DNA from 2 places in the Rhizobium sp. PP-F2F-G48 genome. Region 1 is predicted to be linked to the other one. Evidence: riboswitches for the same ligand, from Rfam matches in the RefSeq annotation. Region 1 holds a riboswitch; the other holds the start of a gene.

Evidence for each region. A riboswitch is a leader RNA that binds a small molecule or an ion and turns the genes downstream of it on or off. The one in region 1 is predicted to bind S-adenosylmethionine.
Region 2: another riboswitch for S-adenosylmethionine. It lies ahead of C8J36_RS10695 (O-succinylhomoserine sulfhydrylase); the one in region 1 lies ahead of metA (homoserine O-succinyltransferase).

Annotation. Positions count from the first base shown of each region.
Region 1 covers NZ_SLVH01000004.1:301,625-310,445, forward strand. The annotation lists gene C8J36_RS12625 (thiamine diphosphokinase) at 77-727, shown strand; gene C8J36_RS12630 (ABC-F family ATP-binding cassette domain-containing protein) at 730-2,577, shown strand; SAM riboswitch at 2,662-2,739, shown strand; gene metA (homoserine O-succinyltransferase) at 2,789-3,712, shown strand; gene C8J36_RS12640 (aldose epimerase family protein) at 3,846-4,850, shown strand; tRNA gene C8J36_RS12645 (tRNA-Gly) at 5,128-5,202, opposite strand; gene C8J36_RS12650 (prolyl-tRNA synthetase associated domain-containing protein) at 5,521-6,030, shown strand; gene trxA (thioredoxin) at 6,116-7,144, shown strand; gene C8J36_RS12660 (LON peptidase substrate-binding domain-containing protein) at 7,305-7,970, shown strand; gene C8J36_RS12665 (Trm112 family protein) at 7,979-8,209, shown strand; gene C8J36_RS12670 (ubiquinone biosynthesis hydroxylase) at 8,305-8,821, opposite strand, start outside.
Region 2 covers NZ_SLVH01000003.1:569,088-577,908, reverse strand. The annotation lists gene phoB (phosphate regulon transcriptional regulator PhoB) at 1-264, shown strand, start outside; gene C8J36_RS10720 (GcrA family cell cycle regulator) at 409-978, opposite strand; gene C8J36_RS10715 (aspartate aminotransferase family protein) at 1,418-2,617, shown strand; gene argF (ornithine carbamoyltransferase) at 2,716-3,633, shown strand; gene C8J36_RS10705 (Hsp33 family molecular chaperone) at 3,842-4,828, shown strand; gene apaG (Co2+/Mg2+ efflux protein ApaG) at 4,877-5,269, opposite strand; gene C8J36_RS10695 (O-succinylhomoserine sulfhydrylase) at 5,422-6,615, opposite strand; SAM riboswitch at 6,661-6,739, opposite strand; gene C8J36_RS10690 (2'-deoxycytidine 5'-triphosphate deaminase) at 6,813-7,907, shown strand; tRNA gene C8J36_RS10685 (tRNA-Gly) at 7,984-8,057, shown strand; gene C8J36_RS10680 (hypothetical protein) at 8,109-8,821, opposite strand, start outside.

The DNA of each region.
Region 1 (8,821 bases):
GGCCGCCCGCATGTCTTTGGGCTTTTTGCGCCCTTTGACCTTTGCCTCGGCGGCGGCTTCGCGCTATGGCAGCGCCATGACCGCAACCGCATTCACCATCCTGCTCGGCGGGCCGCTGACGATGACCGACCGGCTGGCCGCACAGCTTGCCGGCACGCGCGTGATCGCCGCCGATGGCGGCATGCGGCATGCGGCGGACATCGGCCTGACGCCGGAGCTCTGGGTCGGCGATTTCGATTCGACGCCGGATGCCCTGATCGCGGCCTGGCAGCACGTTCCGCGCGAGCCCTATCCGCCCGCCAAGAACGAGACCGATGGCGAGATCGCCGTCGCGGCGGCGCGGATGCGCGGCGCGCGGCGGCTGCTTCTTGCCGGTGCGCTCGGCGGCGAGCGGAGCGACCATGCTTTCCAGCACCTGCTGCACGCTCTGCAGCTTGCCGAGACCGGGCTCGACGTGGTCCTGACCTCGGGCGAGGAGGAGGCGGTGCCGCTTCTTCCCGGCGAGACCGAAATCGACCTGCCGAAAGGCTGTCTGTTTTCCGTTCTGGGTCTCGATGCGCTGACCGATCTCTCCATTGCGGGCGCGCGTTATCCGCTGACCCGTTTCGCGGTGCCCTTCGGGTCGTCGCGCACCATTTCCAACGTGGCGGAAGGACCCGTGACGCTGACGCTCGGCACCGGTCGCGCGATGCTGCTCGCCCGCCCCCTCGACATGACAGGAGCCTGACCATGGCGCCGCCCATTCTGAAACTCGACGATATCGTTCTCACCTTCGGCGGCACGCCGCTGCTCAACGGGGCAGCGCTGCAGGTGGAACCGGGCGACCGGATCTGCCTCGTCGGCCGCAACGGCTCCGGCAAGTCGACGCTGCTGAAGATCGCGGCCGGCCTGATCGAGCCGCAATCGGGCGAGGTGTTCCGGCACCCGTCATCGACTGTGCGCTATCTGGAGCAGGCACCGGATTTCGGCGCCTATACGACGGTGCAGGCCTATGCCGAGGCCGGCCTCGGGCCGGGCGACGATCCCTACCGGGTGACCTATCTGCTCTCGCATCTGGGCTTGAGCGGCGAGGAGAACCCGAACGATCTCTCCGGCGGCGAGGCGCGGCGCGCGGCGCTCGCGCGGGTGCTGGCGCCCGAACCCGATATCCTGATGCTCGACGAGCCGACCAACCATCTCGACCTGCCGACCATCGAATGGCTGGAAGGCGAGCTGCAGAAGACCCGCAGCGCGCTCATCCTCATCTCGCACGACCGGCGCTTCCTCGAAAAGGTCTCGACCGCGACCGTCTGGCTCGATCGCGGCACGTCGCGGCGGCTCGACCGGGGGTTCGGCCATTTCGAGGCCTGGCGGGACCAGGTGCTGGAGCAGGAGGAGCTGGAACAGCACAAGCTCGGTAAGCAGATCGAGCGGGAAGAGCATTGGCTGCGCTATGGCGTGACCGCCCGGCGCAAGCGCAACATGCGCCGCCTCGGCGCGCTGCAGGATCTGCGCTCCAACTATCGCGGCCACAAGGGACCGCAGGGGGCGGTGCAGGCAAGCGTGTCCGACGCGCAGGAATCCGGCAAGCTGGTGATCGAGGCGGAGAAGATCACCAAGGCCTATGGCCCGCGCACCATCGTCGCGCCCTTCTCCATCCGGGTGCATCGCGGCGATTGCATCGGTCTCGTCGGCCCGAACGGCGCCGGCAAGACGACGCTCCTGAAGATGCTCACCGGCCAACTGAAGCCGGACGAGGGCAAGGTGAAGCTCGGCACCAATCTCGAGATCGCCACGCTCGACCAGAAGCGCGAGGACCTGAACCTCGAGGATACGCTCGCCAACTACCTGACCGATGGGCGCGGCGAGACGCTGCTGGTCAATGGCGAGCAGCGGCATGTGACCGGCTACATGAAGGAGTTTCTGTTCCAGCCCGAACAGGCGCGCACGCCGATCAAGAATCTCTCCGGCGGCGAGCGGGCGCGGCTGATGCTGGCGCGCATTCTCTCGCGCCCGACCAACCTTCTGATTCTCGACGAGCCGACGAACGACCTCGACATCGAGACGCTGGACCTGTTGCAGGAGATCGTCGCCAGCTTTGCCGGCACGGTGATCCTCGTCAGCCACGATCGCGACTTTCTCGACCGCACGGTCACCTCCACCATCGCGCCGGCCGACCCGGAAGCGCCGGACGGGCGCTGGATCGAATATGCCGGCGGCTATTCGGACATGATGGTGCAGCGCAAGGGCGTGGCCGACGAGCGCAAACGCGCCGAGAAAGCGGAGAAGGCCCGCCAGACCGGTGCCGCTTCGACCTCCGGTGCCGGAACCGGTGCTGGTGGCGCTGCGAAAACCGCCAAGGGCAAGCTGTCCTTCAAGCAGAAGTTCGCGCTCGAAAACCTGCCGAAGGAGATGGACAAGGCGCAGGGCGAGATCGCCAAGCGCGAGGCCGAGATGGCCGACCCGAAGCTCTTTGCCAAGAACCCGGCGCGCTTTGCCGCGCTCGCCGCGGAGCTCGAAAAGCTGCGCGCCTCGATCGAGACGATGGAAGGCGAGTGGCTGGAGCTGGAAATGCTGCGTGAGGAACTGGAAGGGTAGGGGGAGGCGCTGGTAGTTCCCTCATGGTCGTCCCCTTGGCCATGCTCCTCGGCCGTCCTTGATTCGCACCCGCATCGGGTCTATGACTTGCGCCGTGGTGATTTGGCCGGCCGGCTTGCAGCCACGTTAAACAAGTCGCTAAAGGGCCGTGGGACGATGTTTCGCCCGCTACCCTCCATTTCGGCCGGTGTCGTTACTCCGAGTGAAGCCGATGCCCATCAAGATACCCGATACGCTGCCCGCTTTCGAAACCCTCGTTTCCGAGGGCGTGCGGGTGATGACCGAAACGGCCGCCATCCGTCAGGATATCCGGCCGCTGCAGATCGGGCTTCTCAACCTCATGCCGAACAAGATCAAAACCGAAGTGCAGATGGCGCGCCTCGTCGGCGCCTCGCCGCTGCAGGTCGAGTTCACGCTGATCCGGCTCGGCAGCCACAAGGCGAAGAATACGTCGGAAGATCACCTGCTCGCCTTCTACGAGACGTTCGAGGATGTTCGCGAGCGGCATTTCGACGGGTTGATCATCACCGGCGCGCCGGTCGAGCTGTTGCCCTTCGAGGAGGTCACCTACTGGGAGGAGATGCAGCAGGTCTTCGACTGGACGCACACCCACATCCACTCGACGCTCAACATCTGTTGGGGCGCGATGGCGGCGATCTACCATTTCCATGGCGTGCCCAAGCATCCGCTGCGGGAAAAGGCTTTCGGCGTCTATCGTCACCACAATCTCAACCCGTCTTCCGTCTATCTCAGCGGCTTCTCCGACGATTTCCAGATCCCCGTGTCCCGCTGGACCGAGGTCCGGCGCGCGGATATCGAGACGGTGCCGGGGCTGGAGATCCTGATGGAATCCGACGAGATGGGCGTCTGCTTCGTCCATGAGAAGGCGGGCAACCGTCTCTATGTGTTCAACCATGTGGAATATGATTCGACGTCTCTCGCCGACGAGTATTTCCGCGACGTGAATGCCGGCGTGCCGATCAAGATGCCACACGACTATTTTCCCCACAACGATCCGGAACTGCCGCCGCAGAACCGCTGGCGCAGCCACGCCCATCTTTTGTTCGGCAACTGGATCAACGATATCTACCAGACGACGCCCTATGAGCTGAAAGAGATCGGCAAGGGCCGCTGAGGCTGTAGCAAGCGCGCCAGACAGGGCGCGTCCGTGACGATCCGCGCAGGACGCGGGGAGACAATGCGGTCGGCGGCGCCCCCTGGTGCTGCGACCGGACAAAAGCGAGGAACGCGATTTGACCAGCACTGCAATGGAGATCTTCGGCCATCTGAAGACGGGTGAGCCCGTGCACCGCGTGACGATCCGCGGCGGCGGTCTGACGGCCCATGTCCTCTCCTGGGGCGCCGTCATCCAGGACCTGCGGCTGGAGGGGCATGCGCCGCCGCTGGTGCTGGGCTTCGAAGCGTTCGAGGATTATCCGGCCCACTCCTCCTATTTCGGGGCGACGCCCGGCCGCTCCTCCAACCGCATCGATGACGGCCGCTTTTCGATCGACGGCGAGGATTTCCAGCTCGAACTCAACGAGAAGGGCGTGACTCATCTTCATGGCGGCAGCGACGGCATCGCCAAGCGCCTCTGGACAATCTTCGACGTGACCGAGGATTCCGTTTCGCTGAAGATCACCGATCCCGCCGGCCGCGCCGGCTATCCGGGAACCTGCGAGATCGCCGCGACCTACCGGCTCTCCGGCCAGGGTTGCCTCAGCGTCACCTACACGGCGACGACCGACGCGCCGACGATCGCCAATCTCTGCCAGCATACCTATTTCAACCTCGATGGGCGCCCCGATACGCTCGGCCACGACATCATGATCGCCGCCGATCACTATCTGCCGACCGACGAGAAGCAGATCCCGACGGGCGAGATCGCGTCTGTCGAGGGTACGGCATTCGATCTGCGCGAGATGACCTCCATGCGCCGGCAGACGGAGGGCGAGAAGGTGCTCTACGACCATAATTTCTGCCTGTCGGGCGACCGGGGTCCGAAGCGCTCTGCCGTGCTGGCGCGCAGCATCGATTCGGGCGTTTCGCTGGAAGTCCGCACGACGGAGCCCGGCGTGCAGTTCTATTCCGGCTTCAAGCTGCACACGCCCGTGCCCGGCCTCGAAGGCCGGACCTACGGCCCGTTTGCAGGCTTTTGTCTGGAAACCCAGATCTGGCCCGACGCCGTCAACCATGACGGCTTTCCGAACGCCATCCTGCGCCCCGGCGAAACGCTGCGCCAGGAAACGGATTACATCTTCTCGAAGAGCTGATGATCTGTCGGCAGGCGCTCAGTTCGAGCGCCTGCCGACAGCGGCATGATGCCGATCGTCCCAGGAACTGAGCCGGCTTTTGGGGCGATCGTGCTTTAGGGAGATCGTGCGGGGGTTATCGTGCGGGGGGTGATCGCTCGGAATGGGGACATGCCGGGCTGCGGCTCGAGCGCATCGGCACAGGCTCGGATTCACAGGCCGGCATCGACGGCACGAAACCGTTAATAAAAAGTTGACAGCCGTCAACTTTGTAGAGTGTGTTTACCTGTGAAGAAAATGGAGCGGGTGAAGCGATTCGAACGCTCGACCCCAACCTTGGCAAGGTTGTGCTCTACCCCTGAGCTACACCCGCTCATCAACCAAGGTCCGGGGGTAGTCGGTGGACCGTGGCGTCGCCGTTTTCGTTGGCGACGGGCGCTATATCGCTCAGCCGATTTGGAAATGCAACAGGGAAATGACGATGGGGGAAGAAAATTTCCGGAATTTCTCTCAAGCGATTGATGATGCTCGGTTTTTCGCGGGGGCGTTTCGCCGGACGCATGCCCCGGGTGCTCTGGCGACCCCGGCGCATGGCACGCGTCGCGCTTTGGGAATGGTATCCGTCGCCTCTGCGATTGCGCTGCGGTCTGCCGCTTCGTAAGCACGTGAGGCGCAGGCACAGGAGCTGGACATGACCGACACGCAGCCGAAGACGGCAGAAGACCTTTTCCGCTTTCTCGACGATCTCGGGATCGCTCACCAGACGAAGCGGCATGCGCCGGTGTTCACCGTCGCCGAATCGGTGTCGCTGCGGGACGAAATCCCCGGCGGGCACACGAAGAACCTGTTCGTGAAAGACAAGAAGGACAATTACTTCCTTCTGACCGTCGAGGAGCATGCGACCGTCGACCTGAAGACCGTGCACACGCTGATCGGCGCGGCGAGCAAGGTCTCCTTCGGCAAGCCGGAAAAGCTGATGGAGTATCTCGGCGTCATCCCCGGTGCCGTGACGGCGCTCGGCGTCATCAATGACCATCGCCACGCCGTGACGCTGGTGCTGGATGCCGACCTGATGCGCGAGGAGATCGTCAACTGTCATCCCCTGACCAACGACGCGACGACATCGCTGTCATCGAAGGATCTGATCCGCTTCGCCGAGGCGACGGGGCACGTGCCGCTTGTCTTGAAAGTCACGGCCTGACATACGATCTTTGAGGGCGATTGCCGGACGACACCCGGCGAAGACGAGGATCGGGGCTGCGCATGGTCCCCACAAGGAGCATTCGATGAGCGGCAACAATCCCTATTCCGGTTCCTATGGCAGCCAGATGAGCGCAACGGCCACCTATGGCGGCGCGCCGGCAGGCGCCTCTCCGGCGCCGATGTCGTCGCCCCTGCCGTCGTCGGCCTCTGCGAGCGCACCTGCTGGCGGTGGCGGTGCCCTGATCTCCGACACGACGACGGCCACCTTTGCCCGCGACGTGCTGGAGGCCTCGCGCGGTCTCCCGGTCCTGGTCGATTTCTGGGCGCCGTGGTGCGGCCCGTGCAAACAGCTGACGCCGATCATCGAGAAGGTGGTGACGGAGGCCGGCGGGCGGGTGAAGCTCGTCAAGATGAACATCGACGATCACCCCTCGATCGCGGGGCAGCTCGGCATCCAGTCCATTCCGGCCGTGGTCGCCTTCATCGATGGACGTCCGGCCGACGGCTTCATGGGGGCGGTTCCCGAAAGCCAGATCCGGGCCTTCATCGAGAAGATCGCGGGTCCCATGGTCGACGACCAGGCGGCCGAAATCGAGGGCGCACTTGCCGAGGCACGGCAGCTCCTGGAGGCGGGCGGCCTGCAGAATGCCGGCGGCATCTTCGCCTCGGTGCTTCAGGTGGAGCCGGACAATCTGCCCGCCCGCGCCGGGCTTGCCGAGGTGATGATCGCCTCGGATGCGCTCGATCAGGCGCGCGAGTTCCTGTCCGAGCTTTCCGACGAGCAGAAGGCGGACCCGAAGGTCTCGGCCCTGCTCAAGCGGCTCGACCAGATCGACGAAGCGCGCAAGCTCGGCGATCCCAAAGCACTGGAAGCCGCGCTTCTCGCCGATCCCGACGATCACGCCGCCCGGCTGAATCTTGCCAAGATCCGCAATGTGGAGGGCGACCGCCAGGCTGCGGCCGATCACCTGCTGACGATCATGCGGCGCGACCGCAGCTTCGACGACGACGGGGCCCGCCGGGCGCTGGTCGCCTTCTTCGAGGTGTGGGGCCCGGCCGATCCGGCGACGCTGTCGGCGCGCCGCAAGATGTCGGCCATCCTGTTCTCGTGAACTTTTGCGGGCCGGAGCCGTTTCCCCCGGTTCGACAGTCGACATCCCGGCAGGCGTTTCCCGCTTGAGATTTCCAGCAAGCGCACCATGTGACCCTTAATGCGAGGCGGACGGGCCGATGATCGACCCGTTGCCCCAGATATGGCGGAGTTTGCCTGAGATGCAGGTCGGAAATGCACGTTATCTGAAGCCGAAGGATATTCCGGACGTCATTCCGGTGTTTCCGCTGACCGGCGTTCTGTTGCTGCCGGGCTCGCAGTTGCCGCTGAATATTTTCGAGCCGCGCTATCTCGCCATGTTCGACGACGCGCTCTGCGGCAATCGCCTGATCGGCATGGTGCAGCCGTCGCTCACCGATCATAGCGAGGACAGCCAGGCACTCTGCCAGGTCGGCTGCGTCGGCCGGATCACCTCGTTCGCCGAGATGGAGGATGGACGCTACATCACCTCGCTGACCGGCATCTGCCGTTTTCGCCTGTTCGACGAGGTGCATGCGGTCAAGGGTTACCGCAATTTCAAGATCACGCCGTTTGCAGGCGACCTCTCGGAATCCGAGGACGAGGGGCAGGTGGATCGCGAGGCGCTGCTTGCCGCCTTCAAGGCCTATCTCGATACCAACAAGCTCGAAGCCGACTGGGAGAGCGTCGAGCGCGCCGGTAACACGACCCTGGTCAATTCCATGGCGATGATGCTGCCCTACGGGCCGGCCGAGAAGCAGGCGCTGCTGGAGGCGCCGGACCTCAAGACCCGCGCCGATACGCTGATCGCAATCACCGAGATCGTTCTCGCCAAGACGTTCGGCGACATCGAAACCATGCTGCAATAGGCATTGCGATGGACGAGAGAACCCGCCGCGTCGATCCGAAGCTGCTCGAGCTTCTCGTCTGTCCCCTGACCAAGGGGCGGCTCAGCTATCACGCGGCGGAAAACGAGCTCGTGTCGGAAAAGGCAAGGCTCGCCTATCCGATCCGCGACGGCATTCCCATCATGCTGATTTCCGAAGCGCGCAAGATCGAGACGGACGGTGCCGGCCGGGTGCTGCCGCGCGCGACCGAGCAGCCCTAATGTTCATCGTCATCCCTGAAGCGCGTCGGCCTGAAGCGCGTCGGATTGTCTCCGATTCGTAGTCCGCGCTTCGGGCGTGCGTGCGGACATAGTCTTCAGATCGGCTGGCCGGACAGGAGTTTCGGATCGCTGCCGGCGGCCGCACCTGCCTGCCGGATGAAGAAGGACTTGAGCGGGGTCAACCGATCGACCAGGCCGAGGCCGACATCGCGCAGCAGGCGCACCGGCGGGATATCGTTGGAAAACAGCCGGTTCAGCACATCCGTCGTCACGCCCATGCGAACCGTGTCGAAGCGGCGCCAGGTCTGGTACCGCTCCAGCACCGCGAGCGAACCGATGTCGAGGCCGAGGCGGTCGGCATCGACGATGGTTTCCGCCAGAGCGGCCACATCCTTGAAGCCGAGATTGAGGCCCTGCCCGGAGATGGGGTGGATGCCGTGGGCGGAATCGCCGGCCAGCGCGAAGCGGTTGGCGACGAATTCGCGGGCGATCGTCAGGCCGAGCGGGAAAGCGCGGCGGCCGCCGACCACCTTCAGGGCGCCGAGCTTGTAACCGAAGCGGCGTTCGAGTTCGGCCTCGAAGACGAGATCGTCGCTCTCGATCAGGCGGTTG
Region 2 (8,821 bases), on a different contig from region 1:
CGCGAGACGCACCGCGTCCATCGCAAGACCCGCGAAGTCCGCCTCGGCCCGACCGAGTTTCGCCTGCTCGAATTCTTCATGGCCTCGCCCGGCCGCGTCTTCTCGCGCTCGCAGCTTCTCGATGGCGTCTGGGGGCATGATATCTATGTGGACGAGAGGACCGTCGACGTCCATGTCGGTCGCCTGCGCAAGGCCCTCAACTTTTCCAACATGCAGGACGTCATCCGGACCGTCCGCGGCGCGGGTTACTCGCTGGAAAGCTGAACGCTTGCATCTTTAGAGCTGGGAACGCATCGTTCCTGGCGCGCGGCGATCTTCCCAGATTGACAGTAAGGACAAATGAAATCGCCTTCTTCGCAGAACGAAGAAGGCGATTTCTTTTTTTGCTCTGTCTGAAAACGCGGACCCTTATCGGGCGCGACGGCGCTCGGCCGAGGGCTGGTAGGCAAGCTTGGCGTGGAAGGTGCAATAGGGCGAGCTATCCGGCGAGTCATTGCCGCAGAAGTGAAACTCGTCCTTCATCGGGTCGCCGATCGGCCACTTGCAGGTGCGGTCGGTGAGCTGCGTCAGAACCAGCTTGCGCGACATCGGCACGACGACATTGCTGCCCGTTGCGCCGGCGCCGCTACCGGTGACGGTCAGTGCGGTTTCCGGCGCGAAGACGCTTTCGGAATCTTCGATGACGTTCATCGCGTTGACAGGACGGGCCATCGGACGCTGGGGAACGGCGCGGGGAGCCGCGTTGGCAACGATGGCTTCCGGTGCTGCCGGGCGTGCGGCGACGACGGGACGCTTCGGACGGGTTGCGCTCGGCGAGGCTCCGCCTGCCTTTGCGCGGCCGGGGAGCGACAGGCGGTGAACCTTGCCGATGACCGCATTTCGGCTGACGCCGCCGAGCTGCGCCGCGATCTGGCTCGCGCTCAGGCCTTCGGCCCACAGCTTCTTCAGTCTCTCTACCCGCTCGTCAGTCCAGTTCATTGTCGTCTCCATTCCAGGCATACGGAAGGACGAATCCCTCACCGCGCCCCGGATGGCTCCGAAGCTGCAACGCCTTGACTCTTCTGGTGACTAGGTCCGCCGCATGCGTCTAGCAATTCCTTGCTAACCTAGAGACGGGGTGACTCCGTGACAAGAGTCCGGGGAATCGACCCGAATCGATTTTTGGGTTTTCCCCAACTTGCTGCCGTTGCGTGATATATTTGCAAGGTCTTTTTGCCGGAAAGCATCGCGCCCGGAAAACGCATGCCAGACCCGTATTTCCGGGACTTTTGTTGACAGCGGCACCTGAAAAACCGATAGTGCGCTCGCCGCCGTCAGGGCGGTATTTTTCATTTCGGGCCGGCACTGCCGGTCCCTGCGAAAACGGATCGAACCTTCCCCGCAAAGCGCGTGCGGACAGGACGAGGAGATAGGCACGATGGCCGAGGCAACCCCGCTTTACGAGACCTACATGCGTGCGCCGCTGCGCTTCGAGCGCGGCGAAGGTGTCTGGCTGGTGGCGGAAGATGGCGCGCGCTATCTCGATTTCGCCGCGGGCGTGGCCGTCAATTCGCTCGGCCATGCGCATCCGCATCTTGTTGCAGCGCTCAAGGACCAGGCCGAGAAGGTCTGGCATCTGTCGAACCTCTACGAGATCCCCGGCCAGGAAAAGCTTGCCAAGCGGCTGACGGACAACACCTTCGCCGACAAGGTCTTTTTCACCAATTCCGGTGCCGAAGCTCTGGAATGCGCCATCAAGACGGCGCGTCGCTACCAGTTCGCCAAGGGGCGGCCGGAGCGTTTCCACGTCATCACGTTCGAAGGTGCCTTCCATGGGCGCACGCTCGCGACGATTGCGGCCGGCGGCCAGGAAAAATATCTCGAAGGCTTCGGCCCGAAGGCACCCGGCTTCGTCCAGGTGCCCTTCGCCGATCTCGACGCCGTCAAGGATGCGATCACCGAAGAGACTGCGGCGATCCTGATCGAGCCGATCCAGGGCGAGGGTGGTATTCGCCCGGCCTCCAAGGCCTTCCTGCAGGCGCTGCGCGCGCTTTGCGACGAACACGGCCTGATGCTGATCTTCGATGAAGTCCAGTGCGGCGTCGGGCGGACCGGCAAGCTGTTTGCCTATGAATGGTCCGGCATCGCGCCAGATATCCTCGCAGCTGCCAAGGGCATTGGCGGCGGCTTCCCGCTCGGCGCGTGCTTGGCGACGGAAGAGGCTGCGTCCGGCATGGTCGCGGGCACGCATGGGTCCACCTATGGCGGCAATCCGCTGGCCATGGCCGTCGGCAATGCCGTACTCGACGTCGTTCTCGGCGACGGCTTTCTCGAGCATGTGCGCGACGTCGCGCTGGTCTTCCGTCAGGGGCTCGCATCGCTTGCCGATCGGTTCCCCGATGTGATCGAGGAAATCCGCGGCGAAGGCCTCATGCTCGGTATCAAGGCCGCCGTGCCCTCCGCCGAATTGCTGAAGGCGATCCGGGCGGAGCGGATGCTGGCCGTTCCCGCAGGGGAAAACGTCATCCGTCTGCTGCCGCCGCTGATCACCAGCGCGGAAGAAGCCCGTGAAGGCCTTGCCCGCATCGAGCGCGCCAGCGAAACGCTGACGACGGTCAAGCAGCGCGCGACGGCGTAACGTCAAACCCCGCCACCATACCTCGGCATCGACCGACACCCAGGCCCGGGCAGGGAGCTGAAAGCCCCGACGGGACAAGGACAGGACACCGCATTTTCATGGCTGATACCCGGCACTTCCTCGATCTCTCCGCCATGTCGGCGGAGAACCTGCGCTCGATCATCGATGATGCCCGGGTGCGAAAGGCAGCGACCAAGGCCGGGACCGCGGAAAAGCCGCTGGCCGGCAAGATGCTCGCCATGATCTTCGAAAAACCTTCGACCCGGACCCGCGTGTCGTTCGATGTCGGCATGCGCCAGCTCGGCGGCGAGACGCTGTTCCTGTCGGGCACGGAAATGCAGCTCGGCCGTGCCGAGACCATCGGCGATACGGCCAAGGTTCTCTCACGTTACGTCGATGCCATCATGATCCGCACGACGGATCACAGCCGTCTGCTTGAGCTTGCCGAACACGCGACCGTTCCCGTCATCAACGCTCTGACGGACACGACGCATCCCTGCCAGATCATGGCCGATATCATGACCTTCGAGGAGCACAGCGGCCCGGTGAAGGGCAAGACCATCGCCTGGACAGGGGACGGCAACAACGTGCTGCATTCCTTCATCGAGGGGTCGGCCCGCTTCGGCTACACGATGAAGATGGCCGTACCGCTCGGCTCCGAGCCCGACGACAAGATCCTCAATTGGGCGCGCAACAATGGCGGCAATGTCGTGTTGTCGCACGATGCGGAAAAGACCGTCGCCGGTGCCGATTGCGTGGTGACGGACACCTGGGTGTCCATGAACCAGGAGCACCGCGCCCGCGGCCACAATGTCTTCCAGCCCTATCAGGTCAATTCTGCCCTGATGTCGAAGGCGGACGAGAACGCGCTCTTCATGCACTGCCTGCCGGCACACCGCGGCGAGGAAGTGACCGACGAGGTGATCGACGGTCGTCAATCGGTGGTGTTCGACGAGGCGGAGAACCGCCTTCATGCCCAGAAGTCGATTCTCGCCTGGTGCCTGGGCGCTCTCTGAGCCGCGGCGCTCGGCGCACAAGGCCGAAACCTTGAAAACCGGCATCCGGCCACCGATCTAGGTGCAAAGCGGAATGCCACGGTTTTTTGCTGGCATTTCATATCAATCCAATAGAATGGAGTTGCGGCTTGCGATTCCCGGACCTGTCCGGGGCGCCGTCATCTGCGTTCGGGCTCGCCGCGGCGGGTCTTGCATCAGGAGCATGGACATGGTGGACAAAGGACCAGATCTCGGCGAATTCGGTTATGCGGGCGATGACCGCGTCGTACCCTTCCAGGTGGAAGGTCTCGACGTGCGCGGTCGCGCGGTCCAGTTGGGCCCGATGCTGGACGCGATCCTCGAGCGGCACAACTATCCGCTCCCGGTCGCACGCCTCGTGGCGGAAACGGTGGTGCTGACCGTGCTGCTCGGAACCTCGCTCAAATTCGACGGCAAGCTGATCATCCAGACGAAGAGCGATGGCCCGGTCGATCTCGTGGTCGCCGACTTCTCGACGCCGGATCGCGTGCGGGCCTATGCCCGCTACGACGAAGAGGCCTTGGCGAGCGCCATCGAAAAGGGCGAAACGGATCCGCAGGACCTTCTCGGCGAGGGCGTTCTGGCCTTTACCATCGACCAGGGCGAGTTCACCCAGCGCTATCAGGGAATCGTGCCGCTCGACGGCGCCTCGCTCGAGGAGATCGCCGGCGTCTATTTCCGCCAGTCGGAGCAGATCCCGACCAAGGTGCGCCTCGGCGTTGCCGAGCTTCTGGATCGCGACGAAAACGGCAAGCCGCGTCATCGCTGGCGTGCCGGCGGCATGGTCGCGCAGTTCCTGCCGGAAGCGCCCGACCGGATGCGCCAGCCGGACCTGCATGGCGGCGATGGTGCCGAGACCTTCGATGGCCGCGTGGACGACCTCTGGGACGAGGCCCGCGTCATGGTCGAGACGATCGATGCGGACGAACTGACCGACCCCACGGTCGGCACGGAGCGGCTGCTCTTTCGCCTGTTCCACGAGCGCGGCGTGCGGGTCTATCCGCCGCAGGCGGTCTACGACCAGTGCGCCTGCTCGCGCGAAAAACTCCGCGATGTCCTCGCGAGCTTCAGCCAGGAGGAAATCGACAGCACGGTGGAGGATGGGGTCATCTCGGTGACCTGCGAGTTCTGCTCGACCACCTATACGTTCGAAGCAACCGAGGTCCGTCCGCAGTAAGGGCGTCTTGAAATATCGAAGAGGCTCCCCGGCTGTCGCGGCCGGGGATTAGTTCAGCGTGCGGTTGAGGCCCGGCAGGTCCAGCGAGAACGCGGGAATATCGACCGTGAAGGTCTCGCCTTCGGGCGTCTCCATCGAGTAATGGCCGAACATCACGCCGGAGGGCGTGTCGAGCGGGCAGCCCGAGGAATATTCGAACGTGTCGCCCGGATTGAGAATGGGCTGTTCGCCGATGACGCCCGGGCCATTCACCTCGTCCACCTGTCCGCTTTCGTCGGTGATATGCCAATACCGCGTCATCAGCCGCACGGTCTTCGTGGAGCGGTTTGAAATCAGGATGCGGTAGCCCCACACGTAGCGCCCGTCTTCGGGATCGGACTGATCCTCCAGATAATAAGGCTCTACGGTGACTTCGATGTCCCGTGTCAGCGCGCGATACATGATGCAAACCCTTCCAGTCGGTGTCCTTATTCTAGGGGCAGATGGTTTCCCGAAGAATAACGCCCGCGAAAAGTGTGTTGCAGCGTGGCACGAAGACAAATCGCGCCGATGGGGCGCGATTTGACGTTGTTTCGATCGGTTGGCGAGGTGCCTCAGGCGGTGACGGTTCTCAGTGCCCGCGCGAAATCCTCGATGAGATCGGCGCTGTCCTCGATCCCGGCGGAGAGGCGCACGGTGCCGTCGGAAATGCCGAGTTCGGCGCGGGCCTCTTCGGCCAGATTCTTGTGCGTCGTCGTCGCGGGATGGGTGATCAGGCTCTTGCTGTCGCCGAGATTGTTGGAGATCTTGACGATCTCCAGCGCGTTCTGCAGCGCGAATGCCGCCTTCTTGCCGCCCTTCATCTCGAAACAGACGAGCGTCGATCCGCCCGTCATCTGCTTGGCAATGATATCCGCCTGCGGGTGATCCTTGCGGCCGGGATAGATCACGCGCGCAATCTGGCTCTGATCGGCCAGGAAGTCGGCAACCTTCGCCGCATTCTCGCTCTGCTGGCGCACCCGCAGCGGCAGGGTCTCGATACCCTTCAGCAGCGTCCAGGCGTTGAACGGCGACAGGGCCGGGCCGGTGTGACGGAAATAGTCGTGCAGATGCTCGTCGATCCAGTCCTTGGACGACAGAACGACCCCACCGAGGCAGCGGCCCTGGCCGTCGATATGCTTGGTGGCGGAGTAGACGACGACATGCGCGCCGAGTTCGAGCGGCTTCTGCAGGAGCGGCGTCGCAAAGACGTTGTCCACCACGAGCTTTGCGCCCGCTGCATCGGCAAGCTTCGCCACGGCCGCGATATCGACGACTTCCAGCGTCGGGTTGGTCGGGCTTTCCAGGAAGAAGACCTTGGTGTTCGGGCGGATCGCCTTTTCCCAGTTCTCGATGAAACGGCCATCGACCAGCGTGCATTCGATGCCGTAGGACGGCGCCAGCGTTTCCACGACCCAGCGGCACGAGCCGAAGAGCGCGCGGGCAGCGACGATGTGATCGCCGGCCTTCAGCTGGCAGAGGATGGCGGCGGCGACGGCGGCCATGCCGGAGGCCGTCGCGCGCGCATCCTCGGCGCCTTCCAGCAGGCACATGCGCTTTTCGAACATCTCGTTGGTGGGGCTGCCATAGCGGGCATAGATAAAGCCGTCCGTCTCGCCCTTGAAGCGCGCTTCGGCCGCTTCCGAGCTCTCGTAGACGAAGCCCTGCGTCAGGAAGATTGCCTCTGAGGTTTCGCCGTGATTGGAGCGGGTGGTGCCGCCGTGAACGAGCTGTGTCGCCGGGCGCCAGGTCTTGTTTGCCGTGCTCATCGATTGTCTCCTTCCAGAAACAAAAAAACCGGTCGCGTAAAGCAGACCGGTTCAAGCCCGGTCTTTTTAGCCATTTGTTTAACGTGGCTGCAAGCCGACCGGCCAAATCACCACGGGATAAGTTCCCATACGTCTTCGCCCCGCTTGCGTCAATCGGCCGTTTTTGGTTTTGTCGGCGGCGAAAAAAGGATGAAGGCATGGCGCGCGACACGGGCATTCTGGCGGATAGCGCAATCGCTTCGCTGTTCGACGACGGCCGCCTTCTCAGCGAAGGGCCGCTGGACGAGGACCAGATCCAGCCGGCGAGCCTCGACCTCAGGCTCGGTGCCCGGGCCTTCCGCGTGCGCGCGAGCTTCATGCCCGGCCCGGGACATCTCGTCGCCGACAAGCTCGATCGCCTCAAGCTGCATGTCATCGACCTCAGCGAAGGCGCGGTGCTCGAAACCGGCTGCGTCTACATCGTGCCGCTGATGGAAAGCCTCGACCTGCCGGCCGCCATGTCGGCCTCGGCCAATCCGAAAAGCTCGACCGGCCGGCTCGATATCTTCACCCGTGTCATCACCGACCGCGCGCAGGAGTTCGACAAGATCCCCGCCGGCTATCGTGGTCCGCTCTATCTGGAAATCAGCCCGCGTACCTTCCCGGTCATCGTGCGTCGCGGCTCGCGCCTGTCGCAGATCCGCTTCCGCATCGGCCATGCGCTGCTGACGGAAAGCGAGGTTCTGGACCTTCACCGCACGGACACGCTGGTCGCCAGCGATACGCCGAACGTGTCGGGCGCCGGCATCGCGCTGTCGATCGATCTGAAGGGAACCGGCGCCGATGGCCTGATCGGCTATCGCGGCAAGCATCACACCGCCGTGGTGGATGTCGATCGCAAGAACGCGCACGGGATCTATGATTTCTGGGAGCCGCTCTACAGCCGCGGCGCCGATGAGCTCATTCTCGATCCCGACGAGTTCTACATCCTCGTCTCCCGCGAGGCGGTCCACGTGCCGCCGCTCTTTGCCGCGGAGATGACGCCCTTCGATCCCCTGGTCGGCGAATTCCGCGTCCATTACGCCGGTTTCTTCGATCCCGGCTTCGGCCATGCGCAATCCGGCGGCACCGGCAGCCGTGCCGTGCTGGAGGTGCGAAGCCATGAGGTGCCCTTCATCCTCGAACATGGCCAGATCGTCGGGCGTCTCGTCTACGAGCACATGATGGAGCGACCGAAGGGCCTCTATGGTCTGGGCGTCGGATCGAACTATCAGGCGCAGGGCCTGAAGCTTTCCAAGCATTTTCGCGGCTGAAGCACGGCTTTCGCCGTCCCTGAGCCTTGCAGAAGGATTGACACGCGGCCGCTTCTGTTGGATGTCTGGCGCATCGGCGGGTGTAGCTCAATGGTAGAGCAGCAGCTTCCCAAGCTGAATACGAGGGTTCGATTCCCTTCACCCGCTCCAGCAAATTCAAAGCCTTGAGCAAGGCGGCGTGTCACTCGTGTCACTGCCGTGTCACTGAGCAGTTTTAGGCCGCGATTCGACGCGAGCCAAGGCGACCTTGCGGCTCGCCTCCAGACCGTCGCCACGAGCGTAGCGGCGTGTCATTGTTGTCGTGGTGTGGGTTGCTAGATCGCGTGCTGCATCCAGCGAGCCAGTCGCCTCGATCGTCTCGGAGACCGCACCTGCGCGCGAATCCATTGACCAAACCGTCGAGGAAACGCCGGCCGCGTCGCGCACCCTTTTGAACTTTTCGGTGTAGCGGTTTTCCCAGTACGGCTTTCCGGAATCCTCGTCGATGACGACCGGGCCGATATCGGGAATGCGGTAGGCTTGGAGTGCCTCGGTGACTAGGGGATAGGTGCTGAGATCGCGCGAGACGAGTGCTCCCGTCTTGCTGGTCTTGAGCGAAAGGATCATGTCCTTAGAAATGTCCTTGGCCATCAATCCTGACCAGCGGAAGCTTCCCCCTCCTGGAGCTGGCGCCCACTCGCCGATGACGTCGATGCGTCGCAACGCCGTTTCGAATTTGAGCGCCTCGACAAAGCCGATTGACGGGCACCCCATTTCGATACTCTTCGCTACGATTGCGGCGCACTGCTCGTAAGTCATGGCGACGGTGCGTGGCGCAGGCTGTTCGAACCGCATGTCGGAAAGGATGTCACGCGCCTGTGCGCATCCGATCAGGCGTTCGCCAGCTCCGTACGAGATCACGACGCGCAAGAGCT